DNA from 4 places in the Agarivorans sp. OAG1 genome. Region 1 is predicted to be linked to each of the others. Evidence: predicted binding sites of a transcription regulator. Region 1 holds the regulator's gene; each other region holds the start of a gene.
What was found. The regulator ArgR, encoded in region 1, controls arginine synthesis, uptake and breakdown. The targets are predictions, from matches to a motif close to ANTGAATANNTATTCANT.

Region 1 (4,578 bases):
CTTACTAAAATCACTCCTGAAATGGATGACGCCTCACGTATTCTTGGTAGTCGTTCAGGTAAGACGCTATGGCGAATTCATCTACCTTTAATACGACCAAGTGTCCTAACCGCCATGCTACTGGTATTTGTAGACACCATGAAAGAGCTGCCTATCACCTTGATACTAAGGCCGTTTAATTTTGATACTTTATCTACCCAAGTATGGGATTTAGCCTCTTTAGAACAGCTTGAGCAAAGCGCTTTGGCTGCATTAACTATATTACTGGCGGGCATTATCCCGGTTATTATCATGAGTCGAAATATCGGTTCTTCTGAACGTCGCCCACAAGGACAATAAACCCGCAATGAGTATTGTTTTACGCAAAGTTAATCATTTTTACGGCGAACAACAGGCATTAAAAGATGTCAGCATTGAAGTGAGCGAGAATCAAATCGTTGCGCTATTGGGTCCATCGGGTTGTGGTAAAACCACACTGTTACGCCTTATCGCCGGTTTAGAGCGACTACAAAGTGGCGAGCTTTACTTGCAAGACAAGCTAGTGGCTGCGCCTAAGCAAGCGATTCATCTAGCACCAGAGCAACGGGCCATTGGCATGATGTTCCAAGACTATGCCTTATTCCCTCATATGAGTGTGCGTAAAAATATCGAGTATGGTTTACGTAAACAGCAAGATCTTGCGAAGCGGCGTAATTGGATTGAGGAAAGCCTAGATAATATGGGCATGCAAGGCTTGTTAGAGCGCTTTCCGCATACCTTGTCGGGTGGCCAGCAGCAGCGGGTAGCTCTACTTCGTGCCTTAGCTCCAGAGCCAAGCACTTTACTGCTAGATGAGCCTTTCTCCGCGCTTGATGAGCATCTTCGTCAGCAAGTACGTGAAGAAACCCTTGATGTACTGAAGAAAACCAATACCCCTGCGGTAATGGTGACTCACGATCCACTAGAGGCAATGTTTATCGCCGATAAAATTGTAGTGATGGAGAAGGGGGAGATTGTGCAAAATGCTAGCCCTCAAGAAATTTACAACAATCCGAAAAACGCCTTTGTGGCAGCGTTATTTGGCCCTAGCAATCGCTTTGAAGTGGAAGTTGAAGGGCACAAAGTTAACACGCCACTTGGAGCATTTGCTGCAGCTGACATCGAAGATCAGCAGATGGCAGAGATTATTGTGCGGGCTAAAGATATCGTGGTACACCAGCTCGAAAACAAAGATCAGATAGAAGCTACAGTGATATCAGTGCATGCAATGGGTAACGAAACCCACTTTAGATTGCAGCTAAGCGGTATGCCTGAGCGGGTAATACATGCGCGTATGCGCGATCATTGGCAGGCGAGTGCTGGCACAAAAGTATGGTTGTCGGTAGATGGGGATGCGGCATTTGTCTTCCCTAAAGCATCGCTTTAGGGAAGCTAATTAGGCTTAGTTAGCCAACTTCAAAGAGTTCTTTCACTGACTGGAAGACATCGGCAATATCTACTTGGCGAGTAGGGGTGATAAAAATAGTGTCATCACCAGCAATGGTGCCAAGAATACCCTCAGCTTTGCCTAAAGAATCTAACAAACGGGCTATTAGTTGAGCTGCGCCGGGGCTGGTGTGGATAACGATGAGAGCGTCATTGAAATCCATTTCTAATACTAAGATTTTTAGTTGGCTAGAAACGGTTGGGACCCCTAATTCTGCCGGTAAGCAGTAAACCATTTCCATTTTTGCGTTACGAGTACGCACCGCGCCAAACTTACTTAGCATGCGTGACACTTTCGATTGATTAATGTTTTCGAAACCTTGCTCTTGCAGGGCGGTCACTATTTCGGCTTGCGAGCCAAATCGTTCCTCTTTTAACAGTGATTTAAAGGCTTTTATTAACTGTTCTTGTTTATCGCTATATTTCATCGGTGATCCGAGCTTATAAATCCGTTGCCATTGTCGCCAACTTTTTACTCTAATTCAACTTTATTCTAGTTTTATGCATATAAATGCATACTCTGACACAGAATTATTATTGCATTTAATAACAATTAGTTGTGAGCCTTTGCTAAGCTGAATTATGATAGCCCCATCCGACTCGATGAGTAGTTGATTATGTGGATTAAACTTTTCATTCTTCTTCCTGTTTTTGTGTTTAGTTCAGCATTTGCTGAAGATAAACCCTTACGAATTGTTACCGAAGCCTCTTACCCACCATTTGAAGCCTTTGACGAACAAAAGCAATTAGTGGGTTTTGATATCGAACTAGCCAAAGCGGTGTGTATACAAATAAACAGAGAATGTGAGTTTTACCATCAGCCTTTTGACAGTTTGCTGACGAGTGTTGCGGCAGGGCACTATAACTTGGCGATTTCAGCTTTAGATATCACCGAGCAGCGAAAACAGTTAGTTAATTTTAGCGATGCGTATTTTGACAATATGGCGGTATATATAACTAGCTCGGACCAGGCATTGGCTAATAGTGCTGTTGTGGCAGTACAAAGCGGTTCTAGCTTTATGCGTTTTTTACGTGAGCAACGACCAGATATTTTGTCGATTGCTTACCCCAGTTATCAATTGGCACTTAATGATTTAGAACAAACGAAAATAGATGCGGTGTTTTTGGATGCCGCTGCTGCGCATTACTGGTTAGCGAGTCATCCCAACTTTGTTATTCAAGTTGATGAAAGCTATCCTGCTAGTGGTTTGGGAATGGCTGTTTCCAAGCAAGACGAAGACCTGCTGAATCAAATCAACCATGCGCTTAAAGTGTTAAAAAATAATGGCGCTTACCAAACAATATATCAGTCCTTTTTTAACTAACAAATACTGTTAGACCAAGGTCTTAAGCCATATTGTTAAAGTGTGATTAAGGCAACCTTTTCCTGTTTTAAACTTGCTTTAAAAATGTTGCTAAATTGTATTTTGAGGCGGATTCCGTTATCTTGTCAGCTGTCTCTATAGACATCCCCTCTACAACTACAAAAAGCATGGAGAAGTTTGATGAAAGTTGCCGTATTAGGTGCTGCAGGCGGAATTGGCCAAGCCCTTTCATTACTATTAAAAACTCAGTTACCCGCTGGTTCTGAACTTTCGCTTTACGACATCGCCCCAGTAACACCAGGTGTTGCTGTAGATTTGAGCCACATCCCTACACAAGTGGCCATTAAAGGATTTGCAGGCGAAGACCCAAGCCCGGCCCTAGAAGGTGCCGATATTGTTCTTATTTCAGCTGGTGTGGCGCGTAAGCCAGGTATGGATCGTTCAGATCTATTCAACATCAACGCTGGTATTGTTAAAAACCTTATCGAGAAAGTTGCTGTTACCTGCCCTAAAGCGTGTATTGGCATTATCACTAACCCAGTAAATACTACTGTGCCAATTGCTGCAGAAGTTTTGAAAAAAGCCGGTGTATACGACCCTGCTAAGTTGTTTGGTGTAACGACACTAGACGTAATCCGCTCTGAAACATTTATTGCTGAAGCAAAAGGCTTAAACCCTGCCGACATTAACTTAAACGTTATTGGTGGCCACAGTGGTGTAACTATCTTGCCATTGTTATCTCAGCTAGATGGTATTTCATTCACCGATGAAGAGATTGCCGCGATGACCACGCGCATTCAAAACGCCGGTACTGAAGTAGTTGAAGCTAAAGCGGGTGGCGGTAGCGCTACACTTTCTATGGGCCAAGCAGCTGCACGTTTCTGTTTGTCTTTAGTTAAAGCCGCTCAAGGCGAAGACGTAATTGAGTGTGCCTACGTTGATGGCGGCAGTGAACATGCTAAGTTCTTTGCACAACCAGTGCGTTTGGGCCCTCAAGGTGTTACTGAAATCTTACCTTACGGTGAAATTAGCACATTCGAGAAAGCTGCAATTGACGGCATGTTAGATACCTTACACGGTGACATTGATAAAGGCGTAGAATTTGTTTAATTACAAATTTTAAATCCTAATAAGGAGTGCAATGCACTCCTTTTTTGTATCCGCATGTTGTCGAAGTTCCTAACTAAGCTAGGCTTGGGATAATAAACGGTTTCTGGCGGCCTCTTTTACTTATTTCGGTGTTGAAGCTACTTGCAATAAGCTAGCTATTGGCGCGCAGTTTAGCCTTGAACTAAGCAAACCTATCTCGCGAGAAACATGAAGCGAGATTGAGTACTGGCTTGCAGAGTTATCGTCACTTTCTTATCCCGAGTTAAAGTTAAATATAAAGCGTTTATTGCCCACTTATTTGCGCTGCAATACTTGAGCTAAACTAATCTTAAACAAGCTTCAAAGCTAGCTTTGGCGTAGAAATGGCCATTTAGATTATCAGAGATAAAAGTGGCTTTAGTTTTTTGGCATGATGCCGATAGCTTAAGTGTTAAGACGATAGGAACGGCTATGAATAAGCAGATCATTTCACTACTTCTTGCTGCGGGAATAAGTTCAGCGGCCTTTGCAGAATCTATTGATGCCTTGTCAGTGGATGATGAATTAGATACGCCAGCACAGCAAGCTGAGCCGGTCATTATCGATCCTACCGAATACACCAGTCCATCAGATATTGAAGCGGTTCAGCTTTATAAGCAAGACGAGTTAATCACTTGGATTAACAACAATCAGCACCTTG
Region 2 (4,578 bases), 1.1 Mb from region 1:
CTTTATTACGGCAATAGAATCGGCTGGCGATATTACCGCTAACTGCGCTATCTCACAGCAAGAGATTAAGGGAGACAGCTACTTAAAACGGGTGCGTGGCGGAGTGCTAGCCGACGGCGTTAACTCCTTAATTGCCGCTGTTTTTAATACTTTTCCAAACACTACCTTTAGCCAAAATAATGGAGTGATTCAACTAACCGGCGTAGCCAGTCGGTATATTGGTTATTACATTGCACTAATACTCGTGGTACTGGGGCTATTCCCCATATTAGGCGCTGTTTTACAGCAAATTCCTAAACCGGTGCTAGGCGGAGCCACCTTGGTGATGTTTGGTACAGTGGCGGCAGCGGGGATTAAAATTATTGCTAGCGAAACACTGAATCGCCGTAAACTACTTATTATGGCAGTGTCTTTTGGCGTAGGTTTAGGCGTGACAATGGTACCCGACCTATTACAACACGCGCCTAAATTGGTTCAAAACATCTTTGGTTCAGCAGTTACCTCCGGTGGTTTAGTGGCTATCTTGCTTAGTTTATTATTACCTGAGCAGCCATCTTCTGTTGCGGCTCAACTCAAACCGAGTACGCAACAATCGTAGAATTAATGAGCCTTAGAGTTTGCTTGTATAATTAACTTAGCTTTGGCAGAATGCGGGCAGGTGCTAAGGGGCGCCTGCCCGCCAAGAGGAACTCACCCTTAAGCACATGCTTAGTTACACATCATTACGACACTGTATGTCATTCTGAATATTGTTTTGCGGGGAACAACTTAAGTATTTAGGAGCATAGAGATGTTATCTGCCGTTGAAGAACTTAAAATTCGCAGTAAAATTTTGCTTAAACAGCGTCATACTGCCGATTCCCCATTAGCAAGTTTAGCTAAAGACAAATCACCACAACTAAAACATGCCTTGTTGTATGTAGCGCGAGAAGCGGGCTTTAAAGACTGGCAACACGCCCAAAGTGTATTGTCGTGTCAGCACAAGCAAACCATGCAACAAGATAGCGGCAAGTTTTGGTACTCGCCTGCTTGTATGGCTTTGCTTAATCATTGGTGCGCCAATTATCCAGAGGCTCTGGCTCTACAAGCCAAGCAGGGAGGGGTAATCCTTCCCTATAAAAGCCAATATGTAGTGGCCAACCCAAGTTATATTGAGGCTTTGGGTTTATCACCTAAAGATCCACTTTGGGAACCGCTGGAATACAACTGGTGTGAAGGCTCGTCTTCGCTACGCCAAGAGTTAGCTTACAAGCGCTTGTTGGCAATGCAAACACAGCGCTATAAAGCCTGTTAATAGCCAATTAGTTGCAGCGTTTGCCCGCACAAAGGCTTATTATTGATATTTTTAAGAATGGCGAGCTCAGCTCGCCGCTTTATTAAGGAAGCCTTATGTCTAAAAAGATCTATTGTATTGCCATGTTTAAACCTAAAGCTGGTAAGCAAAACGAGCTGTTTAAAGTATTGCAAGCGTTAGAGCCAAACACCTTGCGCGAAGATGGCTGTATTCAATACACGGTTACACGCCAAATTGACAACCCTTTTGCTCAGGGCACAGGTTACCCCATCGCGTTTCAAGAGATTTGGGCGGATAAAGAAAGCTTTGAAGCGCACTGCCAACGCAAAGAAATTAGCGAGTTTTTTCAAACCCATTGTGTTGCAGAAACAGGCTTAGTAGAAGATTCAAATGTTTGTGTATACAGCGACGAAGCAGAAGATTTTGACGCGCCAGTATTTGCTTAGTCTTAAGTAGATAAGAGCGCCGATAGGGCGCTCTTTTTTGCTCAACGATAGGTTTCTTCATCAGCGAGAAGTGAAGCTATAAGTTAACTCGTGTTTGCCCCGAAATAAGCTGGCGTAGCTGAGCTGATTGAACGTTAAAGATGCTCAAAGAGGACATTGTGAGCGATAACAGGAAATGTGTTGATGGCGGCCCATACCTGCGTGTGCTAGGCTTTTGTTTATGAAGAATTATTCAACAGCAAAAGCATGGAGCATAAAGCATGAATACCTTTCTTAGCCGCGTATTATTAACCGTTGGTATCGCTGTTACGTTTAATACTTCCGCTTCAGAAAGCGATGGCGGAATTCCTTACAAGTGGGCTCCTTGGAAAGATCCTGAAAATCCGATGATACTCAAGATGACTGACGAGAAAGATGTCTTGTTTCAACGCCGGGATCAGTCAATGGGTGCCAAGCGTGAGCCCGGGCTCTTCTATCCAAATCGCTATAACTTCGGCCCGAACTGGACGGCAATACCGACCTTTTTGGGTGCGCCGATTGCCCAGACTCCAGAAGACCTGAAAGCGGCTAAAGTTGACATAGCCATGTTCGGTATGTCGATTGGTGATCAGGTGTTACCAGGCGGCAGATTTGCTGCCCAGCAGATGCGCTCACTGATTGATTACATGTCGTACCCTCCTCAGGGCGAAGATCAGTTTATTGGTGTTGATATCGGCAAGCTGGTCATGGCTGATTACGGTAACGCAACCGCCAACTGGATGGCGGATAATCAGGTCAATCTTGACGAGGTGCATAAAATCGTCAGTGAAATTTTAGGTACTGATGCGATTCCTGTTGGTATTGGCGGCACCCATATTCAAAGTTACGGATTTATGACCGCGCTAGCTGAGAAGTATGGTCCCGGTGAAGTGGCTATCGTTCACGTAGATGCACACTACGACGCCTATAAAGCGGGCGCAGGTCGTTTCGTTCACAATGGGTCTTTTTTCAAACTGGCTGTCGACTCAGGAGTTATAAAGGGCAGTGACATCTATCAAGTTGGCCTGCGCGGCACAACGCCTGGGGCTTACGATTTAAACTGGATGCGTGAAAACAAGTTGAATTTTCACTTCCAGGCTGAAATCGAGAAATATGGGTGGGATGCGGTGCTAGTTAAGCTGCTTTCAGAGGTCAAAGGCCGCAAAGTATACCTCACCTTTGATATGGACGGGGTTGACCCAGCATATGCACCTGGTGTGGGCTCGCAGGATCCTGACGGCCTAACGGCTGGCCAGGCGATCCAACTGGTGCGGGCATTGGGCATTCAAAACGAAATCGTCGCTGCTGAATTTAATGAGTACAACCCACTTTTGGACGATGCTCATCAAACAACAGGCATTCTGATGGATCGCCTAATCCGTTCGCTACTCGGCGGAATTCAGGGGCGTAGAGAAGGAATAACAGACCCAATGTATTACGACCCTGAACGCCTAGTGCACGCCAACCAATAACACCTCTCCCAACAAGAGGCCGGGTATCCGGCCTCGTAAACGCTGAATGGATTCAGGGCTATAAATGGACACGAAGTACGCTTTCCTGAAAGAACCATTGTTACATTTCCTCCTTATGGGAGGGTTGATTTTTCTCGCCGATGCATTGTTGGCAAGTGATCGCAAAGAACAAATCTTCGTTGACCAAAGCAGTATCGACTATTTGGTCAAGCAGCAAGAAAGGCTATCGCTACGAACTTACAGCGATGAAGACATTGATCAGTTAATTGCGGCCTACATTGAAGACGAAATCCTTTATAGAGAGGCGTACAAACGTGGATTGAACCAAGGAGATACACGCATGCGCCGCAATATGATCCTCAAGCTAAGGGGATTGATGATTGCTAAGGTGAAGGAGCCCTCCGAAGATCAACTAAAAGATTTCTACCAAAATAATCTCGAACGCTACACCCGCCCTGAGCAGTTTCAGGTTGACCATGTTTATTTTAAAGATGAAAGCAGTGTTTCACCTGGTTTGCTCGATGAGCTCAATCAAGGGGCAGATTTTCGATCGTTGTCTGAGTCTTATTTTCAGACCTATGGCCAGTCTTCAATTAATAGTCCCCGCAGTGAACTGGCGTCTTTGTTCGGTGAACAAGCTTCTCGTTACATCGTAGAGACTGACTCTGACCATTGGATGGGACCATTCTCATCAGTTCAAGGGATCCACTTTGTTAAACGATCCGGGATAGCCCCGCCAAAAGTTGCGGCTTTTGAACAGGTAGCACCTTATCTGCCAATGGACTGGCAGGCGGCTGAAGCCCGCAAGTTAATTGATGCTGAGCTTGATAGTGTGCGTGAGAACTACAGCATCGTGGTGGAGCGCACTCAATGACACAGGCGGTTCAGTCATGGATGCTAGCTATTGCGCTTTCTTTTGTTACCGTAAGTGTATTTGCGCACGATATTGGCGTGTCCAAGGCTGAACTCGTCGAGGGTTCTAACAACCAGTACCAGCTTCGAGTTCATGCTCCAGCAATGATGGCCGCCCGCTTTTCGTCACCGCAGCTGCCGGAAGGCTTTGAATTTACTGCAAACCCACGAGGCAGTCAGCAGGGCCAGTGGAAGGTCTTTGAGTTTTCAGCGGAGCGTGCACTGAGAGCAGGGGATGAGATTAGGCTTGCTTGGGAACGAGATGGTCTGATGGTGACCACTTATTGGGGAGATGGTAGCCAAGTCAGTCGATTGTTTAAAAATCAAGCCGGTGCGATCACCTTGTCTATGGCGCAATTAAAGGCCACCTCTGGTAGTTGGCAAGATGCAGCACAGCGCTATTTGTTTTTGGGAGTTGAGCACATCCTACTAGGAG
Region 3 (4,578 bases), 200 kb from region 1:
AGAAGTGCTGCTTATCGGTTTCGTTCCAATGTGCATAGTCGCCCATGCCTAGGTAACGAGTGATTTCTGAGAACACTTCTTCGTGGCGGCCACTGTCTTGGCGAATATCCAAACGTAGTAAGTTGATGCCAAAACAGGCAATACGACGTAGTAGATCTAGCAAGGTGCCGTCGGCGATGATGCCCATGCCACAGTCTTGTAGCGAGTAGTAACAAAGCTCAAGTGGCTCACGTAGCTGCTCGGTATTGGTGATAATATCGCGCGCTTCGGTGTACTGGCCTTTTAGCTTGGCTGTAAGGTAGTCGTGAGTTTCTTGTAGCTCGCTGCGCAATACTTTTAATAAGGCGCGGTAAGGTTCGTTTTGGTCACCGGTTTGCTCAAGCAGTGCTTCGTTAGCATCGCTCATCGACAATTCGCTAACTAAGGTTTGAATTTCTTTTAGGTAAAGATCTACCGCTACCCAGCGGCTAGACAACAATACTTCTTCGGTTACTTTGGAAGTAACAAATGGGTTACCGTCACGGTCGCCGCCCATCCAAGATGAGAACACTACTGGCGCAGCATCTAAGGCCATGCGCATATCGAAGTGCTGGCCAAGTTTTTTGTCTAACTGGCGCACAAAGTCTGGCACGGCTTGCCATAGCGAGTTTTCAATTACCGCAAAACCCCATTTAGCTTCATCTACCGGAGTAGGGCGCTGCTGGCGAATTTCGTCGGTGTGCCATGCTTGGTTGATTAGCTGCTCTAAGCGGCTTAGCAATTGGCTGCGCTCTTGATCTGGTAAGTCGAGTTCTAACCAATCTAAACAGTTATTAATGGCAACGTGTTTGTTGATTAGGGTACGACGGGTCACCTCGGTTGGGTGCGCGGTAAGTACCAACTCAATATTTAGCTGTGCCACTGCATGGTGGATCTCTGCTTCACTTAAGTTTTCTTGCTTTAATTTGTTGAAAACTTGGTCGATAGGATCTTGGGCACAGGTACTGCCTTCGCAGTTACGTGAAATGGTGTGGAATTGCTCGGCGATATTTGCCAAATTTAGGAATTGGCTAAAGGCACGGGTTACCGGCAATAGCTCGTCATCACTTAGGTTACGCAATAGCTCCAACAACTGCTCGCGCGCCTCATCATCGTTATTACGTGAGGCCTTAGCTAGCTGGCGTATGGTTTCTACTTTCTCTAGAAACGCTTCTCCCATATGGCTCTTGATCGTGTTACCAAGTAGTTGTCCGAGTAGACTCACATTTCCTCGTAACGAGGCGTTAATCTCCTGAGGCATATTCTGGCTCATTGTCTTTCCTTCACTGTTTGCGTTTGCTAGCGATTATTGAAATTTTTTTACTAAATCACCCTAGTCCTAGGGCAAAAACATACCTAAGACCGAGCATATAGTCAAAATACCTGTAATTAAATTACAAATAACGCTGTTTCCTTTGCTTAGGATCAAGCGGCTATTTATAGATTGTTACTCATATTTTAATAAGGGCAACTTTGTTCGGCTTACTTTTTAACCTATACGCGTAAATTTAACAATAAATAAAAATTCATTTTTATTGCATAAAGAATTGCCTGTGGTATTCTCCGTTTATATTAAAGACAGCTAGTTTTTTTTGAGCTGACAAGCGTGACATTTTGTTCATTTGGTCAGTAAAATGCAGCTCAATAAATAACACTATGCCATAAGATTTCAAGGGAACAAGAAACGATGTTAAAGGCAGCGATTGTTGGTGCAAGTGGATACACCGGAGCAGAGTTGGCAGGCTATGTAAGTCGCCATTCAGATTTAGAACTTGCCGGGTTGTATGTTTCAGAGCGAAGTGTAGACGCAGGCAAGGCGCTATCTACTCTGCACGGCAAATTACGCGGTGTGGTTGACGCTCCTGTACAACCGTTAATTGTGGCTGATATCGCCAAAAACTTTGCTGATATTGATATTGTTTTGTTAGCCACTGCTCACGAAGTAAGCCATGATTTAGCCGAAGCATTTTTAAATGCAGGTTGTCAGGTCTTCGATTTGTCTGGCGCCTTCCGTGTTCAAAGCGCAGAGTTTTACGAAAAATTCTACGGTTTTACTCATCAATTCCCCGAGTTATTAGAAAAAGCGGTATACGGTTTAGCTGAATGGAATGCCGAGAAAATTAAGAAAACGGATTTAGTTGCTGTAGCGGGTTGTTACCCAACTGCATCGTTAACTGCGCTTAAGCCACTAGCTGAAGCAGGATTGATTGAGCCAAGCAACAAAGCAGTAATTAATGCTACTAGTGGCGTGAGTGGTGCAGGGCGCAAAGCCTCGTTAACTAGCTCATTCTGCGAAGTAAGCTTAGCGCCTTATGGGGTGTTTAATCACCGCCACCAACCAGAAATTGCTGCCCACTTAGGTCACCCAGTGATCTTCACTCCACATTTGGGTAACTTTAAACGCGGTATTTTAGCCACCATCAATGTGGTGCTAAAAGCAGGCACCACTGAAGAGCAAGTAAATGCAGCTTATCAGCAAGCGTATGCAGGCCAAAACATTGTACGTATATTGGAAGGTGAGTGGCCTTCTATTGCCAAAGTAGAAAACACCCCGTTTATTGATGTGGCTTGGCAACAACAAGGTGAAGACTTAATTGTGGTGTCGGCTGAAGATAACCTATTAAAAGGTGCCGCTAGCCAAGCTATCCAGTGTTTGAATATTCGTAATGGCTTTGCCCTTACCGAGTCGCTGGTTTAGGAGCAGGCAATGAAACCATTAGTGATTAAGTTAGGCGGTGCCGTTTTAAATAACAGCCTAGCCCTAGACAATTTATTTGCTGCCTTGCAACAAGTTGAGCAACCTATTGTTTTAGTGCATGGCGGTGGCGTAGTAGTAGAAGATGTATTAGCTAAAACCGGCTTTGTATCGGAAAAGTTAGACGGCTTGCGCATTACCCCAAAAGAGCAGATTCCTTATGTGGTGGGAGCCTTAGCGGGTACCAGCAATAAGTTGTTGTTAGCGCAAGCGCTAAAAGCAGGTTTGTCGGCTGTGGGCTTGTGTTTAAGTGATGCAGGCTCTTGTAAAGTAAGCCAAATGGATGCTCGTTTAGGCCATGTAGGCGAGGCATCTTTAGGCAACCCCGCTTTACTAAATAGCCTTATTGAGCTGGGCCACGTGCCGGTAATGAGCTCAATTGGTATTGGCGAAGATGGCGAACTTTACAATGTGAATGCCGACCAAGCTGCGTTAGCGGTGTGTAAATTGCTGCAGGGCCAATTGGTGTTATTATCCGATGTGGCTGGCGTACTTGACCAAGATAAACAGTTGGTGGCTGAGCTAAATAGCGTACTGGCTGATAAATTGATTGCCGATGGGGTAATTACCGATGGCATGACGGTAAAAGTTAAAGCGGCTCTAGAGGCTGCCGAATTTTTGCAAACACCGGTTTCGCTAGCATCATGGAAAGATCCTGCGAAACTTGCCAGCTTGTTAGCTGGACAAACATATAAAGGTGAGTCGGTAGGGACTCAAGTTACCGTTTAAGGAAAGATGATGAGTGATTTTAAACACCTGTTAAGCTTGCAGGACCTAACTCAAGAACAAATTTTAGGGCTGCTTGAGCTGGCCGCTAAAATTAAAAAAACACCCGCAGATTATGGGCAAACCCTTGCAGGTAAAAGTGTTGTAACTTTGTTTGAAAAACCATCATTACGTACACGAGTAACTTTTGATATTGGCATTAACCGTTTAGGCGGCCATGCGGTGTATTTAGACCAGCAAAATGGCGCGATGGGCGAGCGCGAAAGTGTTAAAGACTTTGCCTCTAACATTACTCGTTGGGCTGATGCGATTGTAGCGCGAGTGTTTTCTCATAAAACCCTACAAACTTTGCGTGAGCATTCGTCGGTACCAATTATCAACTCACTGTGTGATTTGTACCACCCATGCCAAGGCTTAGCTGATTTCCAAACCATCGCTGAGCACTACTCAGATTTAAGCAAAGTTAAGCTGGCTTACTTAGGCGATGGCAACAATGTGACGCATTCATTATTGTTAGGTGGCGCTATCTTAGGCATGGAAGTGGCTGCCGTTTGCCCGCTAGGCTCAAGCCCAGATGCGCAAGTTGTGCAAAAAGCTAATCAATTAGCCAAAGCGCATGGCGGCAAAATTGTAGTAACTAATACTGTTGAAGACATTAAAGGCTACGACGTAGTATATGGTGATACTTGGGTATCGATGGGCGACGATACGCCACTGCAATCAGTTAAAGATAAGTTTATGGCTTATCAAATTAACCAGAATTTGATGCAACAATGTGGTATTAACCACGTGCTGCACTGCCAACCTGCTCACCGCGAGTTGGAAATTACTTCGGAAGTGATGGACGGTCCTCAGTCTTTGATTTTTGATCAAGCCGAGAATCGTATGCATGCACAAAACGCCGTACTAGTAAGTTTATTAAGTTAGTGAATGTTCAGCTCTAGGCTGAGTTAAACAAGGAATTTTTAAATGTCAGATATCAAAAAAGTAGTATTAGCATACTCAGGCGGCCTAGATACTTCGGCCATCATTCCGTGGTTAAAAGAAACCTACAACAACTGTGAAATTGTTGCCTTTTG
Region 4 (4,578 bases), 140 kb from region 1:
ATTTAAATGTTCCATCTACAACCTCAAATCCTTTATTGCTGCCCGCGGGCAAAATTATTGTTCGAAACGCAGTGCGCCAATGCGAATTTGCTCACCATCGGTCACTTCTAAGGCCTTGGCAGCTTCTTTAGAAATCACTGCGTGGCATTTTTTGCTATCTAACTCTATCTGAGAAACACATGCTCTAAACTCTTGTAAACGCGCATTGGTAAGCAGCATTTCTTCGGCTGCATCGCTAGGTTGTCCAATATGTACGGTTACTTTGAAGGAATGCTTCACGCTCTCAATCAGCTTAAGTGGACACTCAACGGTAGGGCCAGCATCAAAGATGTCTACATAACCGTGTTTGCAGAAACCCTCGGCCTCCAATAATCGCAGCGCCGGTCGAGTTTTTTCATGTACTTCACCAATTACGGCTTGCGCTTCTTTGCTAAGCAAATTGACGTAAATGGGGTACTTGGGCATGAGTTCAGCAATAAACTCTTTCTTACCTACACCCGTTAGGTAATCGGCGGTAGGGAAATCAACACTAAAGAAGTTATCTTGCAGCCATTGCCAGAACGGTGAACGGCCTTGCTCATCGGATACGCCGCGCATTTCGGCAATAACCGAGTCGTTAAAGCGTTGCGGGTGCTCGGCCATCAACAAAAAGCGACACTTCGACAATAAACGACCATTTTGGCCTTGTCGGTGAGACTCTTGCAAAAACAAAGTGCATAGCTCGGTCACACCGGTGTAATCATTGGTTAAGGTGAGGGTTTCAACCACGTTGTATACATTTAGGCTACGAGAAGCATGTACAACTTTGCCGAGATGATAAGTATAAAATGGGCTGGCCATGCCTACTGCGGCATCTATGGCGCTGGTTCCCACTACTTCGCCAGTTTCGGTATCTTCGGCCACCATTAAATAATGCAGGTCGCCAGGGTGGTCTATATCACTGGCAAACGAACGAATAGAATGCGCGAGCTTTTCGCGCAATAAAGGTTCGTCTACCGGTAAAGAAGTAAAGCCTATCCCCGAACCCACTGCCATTTGTAACAAGGCAGGGTAATCCGTTTCCTTAATAGGACGGATAACTAACATGGCTATTTCTCCCTTTATTAAATAGCATGAAGCCGTAGCTAAGTATTAGCCACTATTTGTGTTTATTAAAAGTATTGCTTGGGCTGAAACCTTTAACGGCCTCAGCCCAACTGATTTAGCCGTTTACCACGTTGGCAACAGCTTGCTCAAAACGCTGCATGCCTGATTCAACGTCTGCCTGAGGAACAATAAGAGAAGGAGTAAAACGCACAACATTAGCACCAGCAACCAGAACCATTAAGCCTTCTGCTGCTGCAGCTACTAAGAAGTCTCTAGCTCGGCCCTGGTATTGCTCATTTAATACCGCACCTAACAGCAACCCTTTTCCACGCACTTCTGCAAATACCTGATACTTCTCGTTGATGCGATTAAGTGCTTCTCTAAACCATTGTTCACGTTGCTTAACGCCACTTAGCACTTCTTCAGAATTAACAATATCAAAAGCCGTTTCGGCTACTGCACACGCCAGTGGGTTACCACCATAGGTGCTACCGTGGGTGCCGACTTTCATTGAAGCAGCAATAGCCGTAGTGGTTAACATCGCGCCAATTGGAAAACCGCCGCCTAATGCTTTAGCCGAGGTTAAAATATCTGGCGTTACACCTAAGCCCATGTATGCGTATAGTTCACCTGTACGGCCGACACCGGTTTGTACTTCATCAAAAATAAGCAAAGCTTGGTGTTTATCACATAGCTCACGTACTTTTTGGGCAAACTCTAAGTCAGGACTAATAATGCCGCCCTCACCTTGCAAAGGCTCCATCATTACTGCGCAGGTTTGATCATCAATAATGGCTTCTAAGGCTGCAAGGTCATTGTAAGGAATGTGTTCTACATCGCCGGGTTTTGGTCCAAAGCCGTCTGAATAAGTTGCTTGACCGCCCACGGTTACGGTAAAGAAAGTACGACCATGGAAGCCTTGTTCAAAAGCGATGATTTTGGTTTTATCGGCAGAACCATGCTCAATAGCATAACGGCGCGCTAGTTTTAGTGCGGCTTCGTTGGCTTCTGCGCCAGAATTACAAAAGAACACTTTCTCAGAAAAGGTACTGTCTACCAATTTTTTGGCTAAACGCAATGCTGGCTCATTAGTAAGTACATTACTTAAGTGCCACAGTGAGTTGCCTTGGTCGGTTAAGCTCTTCACCAACGCGGGATGACAATGGCCTAAGCAGTTAACAGCAATACCACCAGCAAAGTCGATATACTCACGACCGTTTTGATCCCATAAACGCGAACCTTCACCCTTCACCGGAATAATGGCAGCTGGTGCATAGTTTGGAACCATAACTTCATCGAATAGCGCGCGAGTAACAGCGTGTGACATGTAGTGTTCTCCTTTTAGCTTTCTGGCTATTCCGTTATACAGGGCCAGAAAGGTTAATAGTTTGTAAACAGTTTGGCGATTATGGCAAATCTCAAGAGCCTTGTCTGAGCATAGTGCCTTTGAGCCATACAAAATATGGCCATTTTTACGCATATTCAGTGCATAGTTCTAAATCAATTATTGCTAAGCTGACAGAAAACAGCCAAAGACTTAGCCACTACAGCATAAATATGCACAATCTATTCATTCTATATAATCACTAGATAAGCATCTATAGAATCTAAAACGTTCTACTTTGTAGAATCAACAAAGTTAGCTAATAACTGTAAACCTTGTTGTGTAAGTATACTTTCTGGATGAAACTGCACTGCATGGATCGGTAAATCCCGGTGTTTTAACCCCATAATTTCATGCGTTTCGCCCTCATTATCTTGGCTCCATGCAGTTACTTCTAAGCACTCTGGCAAGCTGTCTTTCGCCACCACTAAAGAATGGTAACGCGTTACCATTTGTGGATTAGCCAAGCCCTTAAACACTGATTGCTGCTGATGATAAATGGGCCGCACTTTGCCGTGCATAGCTTGTGCTGCACGCACCACCTGTGCGCCAAAATGCTGCGCAATGCATTGATGACCCAAACACACCCCCAAAATAGGCAAGCGCTGAGCAAACCTGGCAATCACATCTAAAGATATGCCAGCCTCATTAGGCGAGCAGGGCCCAGGCGATATGACCAAATGGCTAGGGGCTAACTCTTCAATTTGCTCTAGAGTAATTTGATCGTTACGACACACTTCAACCTGAATACCTAACTGCGAAAAGTATTGATATAGGTTGTAGGTAAATGAGTCGTAATTGTCGATGATAAGTAACATGTAGCTTGAGCAAACCGTGTATAAGTCAAAACCAAGAAAGTCGCTATAGTAGCCGATTTTAAACGGCGACACAGCGACTATTCAGTGCAGTTTAGTTTAATTCAACTTGCTGCGTCTTCGCTCGAAGCTTTAGGCTCAACAAATACTATCTCAGTGTAGTTATTCTCATAAAACTCATTGGCTAAAGCTCTCAGCTGTTTACGCTGCTGCACCAAATCGCTAAGGGCAAGTTGAGATTGTTGGCATTCTAATTCTAGAGTTACCCAAAATCTGCGGCCGGTTTTCATTACCATGGCATCAGCAATACTAAAACCATCAACTAAAGGTTGCTCATTAAGTGCCGCTAAAAATGGCTTAGTGTGGGCATCATCAGGGGCACTAAGCAGTAACTCTTTAAAACCGTTTTTAACCAATAAATACGGATCTTTTAAAAACACCAAGGAGAACACAATTACCAATATTTGGTCTACGTAGCGGGCTATCCAGCCGATGCTGCTATCTTGGATCAACAATACAATGATAAGCGCAACGCCAATAGCACCAGAGATCACAGAGTTGATTAACCAACCCTGCTGCTCCGCTAGAAGCAAATTAGATGCTTGTTTTTGATTGCTGCGCAAACATACATACCATGCAAGTAAACATCCTGCTACGGCCGGCACCACATACACTAACATCATGCCTATTTGTGGTTCTCGCCCACCAGCTAGCATGGTTTGCAAATTGGCTGATAAGGCAAATGCTACCAAAACTAAAATCGAGATGCCTTTCACCATGACCATTAAGGGCTCGAAGGCAAAATAACCCATGGGAAAACGTTCATTATAGTTTTGACTGGTTAGGTAGGCGATACGGATACCTATGAATGCCATAACTGAGGATAATAGATTGAATACGCCATCTAGCATAATTGCGCCAGATTCGGTGTAGACCCCCATGGCTATGCCCCACATAGAGAGCAGCAAAGCAATTATTGCCGACACAACTAAGGTTTTACGTTCAAGATCCATCTATTCCTCACAGAGCCAGTTATCAACACATTGATATACAAATAGATACTAGCAAGCACTTAGCTATGCCACTAGTATTAACTAGACATAAAAAAGCCCAGCTATTAGCTGGGCTTAGCGTTATTAAGTCGCTGTTACTTCAAACTAATAAAACCTAGTACATCATAAACTGCGCGTAGAGTTTTACTGGCTTGCTCACTGGCACGTTCTGCGCCTTTAGCCATAATAGCCTGCAGAGCGGCCTCATCTTCTCGTAGCGCTTGATAGCGCGCTTGAATAG

Region 2: the regulator ArgR is predicted to act here: its motif matches at 1,960-1,977, upstream of OAG1_RS13170 (arginase family protein).
Region 3: the regulator ArgR is predicted to act here: its motif matches at 1,532-1,549, upstream of argC (N-acetyl-gamma-glutamyl-phosphate reductase).
Region 4: the regulator ArgR is predicted to act here: its motif matches at 2,633-2,650, upstream of OAG1_RS18600 (aspartate aminotransferase family protein).

Annotation. Positions count from the first base shown of each region.
Region 1 covers NZ_AP028990.1:3,946,962-3,951,539, reverse strand. The annotation lists gene OAG1_RS17920 (iron ABC transporter permease) at 1-339, shown strand, start outside; gene OAG1_RS17915 (ABC transporter ATP-binding protein) at 347-1,405, shown strand; gene argR (transcriptional regulator ArgR) at 1,425-1,892, opposite strand; gene OAG1_RS17905 (transporter substrate-binding domain-containing protein) at 2,082-2,789, shown strand; gene mdh (malate dehydrogenase) at 2,970-3,899, shown strand; gene OAG1_RS17895 (tetratricopeptide repeat protein) at 4,350-4,578, shown strand, end outside.
Region 2 covers NZ_AP028990.1:2,882,658-2,887,235, reverse strand. The annotation lists gene OAG1_RS13185 (nucleobase:cation symporter-2 family protein) at 1-598, shown strand, start outside; gene OAG1_RS13180 (hypothetical protein) at 791-1,294, shown strand; gene OAG1_RS13175 (antibiotic biosynthesis monooxygenase) at 1,390-1,740, shown strand; gene OAG1_RS13170 (arginase family protein) at 2,001-3,230, shown strand; gene OAG1_RS13165 (peptidylprolyl isomerase) at 3,328-4,104, shown strand; gene OAG1_RS13160 (HupE/UreJ family protein) at 4,101-4,578, shown strand, end outside.
Region 3 covers NZ_AP028990.1:4,147,958-4,152,535, reverse strand. The annotation lists gene ppc (phosphoenolpyruvate carboxylase) at 1-1,279, opposite strand, end outside; gene argC (N-acetyl-gamma-glutamyl-phosphate reductase) at 1,706-2,716, shown strand; gene argB (acetylglutamate kinase) at 2,726-3,502, shown strand; gene OAG1_RS18910 (ornithine carbamoyltransferase) at 3,512-4,426, shown strand; gene OAG1_RS18905 (argininosuccinate synthase) at 4,469-4,578, shown strand, end outside.
Region 4 covers NZ_AP028990.1:4,089,181-4,093,758, forward strand. The annotation lists gene astD (succinylglutamate-semialdehyde dehydrogenase) at 1-15, opposite strand, end outside; gene astA (arginine N-succinyltransferase) at 55-1,086, opposite strand; gene OAG1_RS18600 (aspartate aminotransferase family protein) at 1,202-2,413, opposite strand; gene OAG1_RS18605 (aminodeoxychorismate/anthranilate synthase component II) at 2,704-3,288, opposite strand; gene OAG1_RS18610 (cation transporter) at 3,390-4,298, opposite strand; gene trpS (tryptophan--tRNA ligase) at 4,433-4,578, opposite strand, start outside.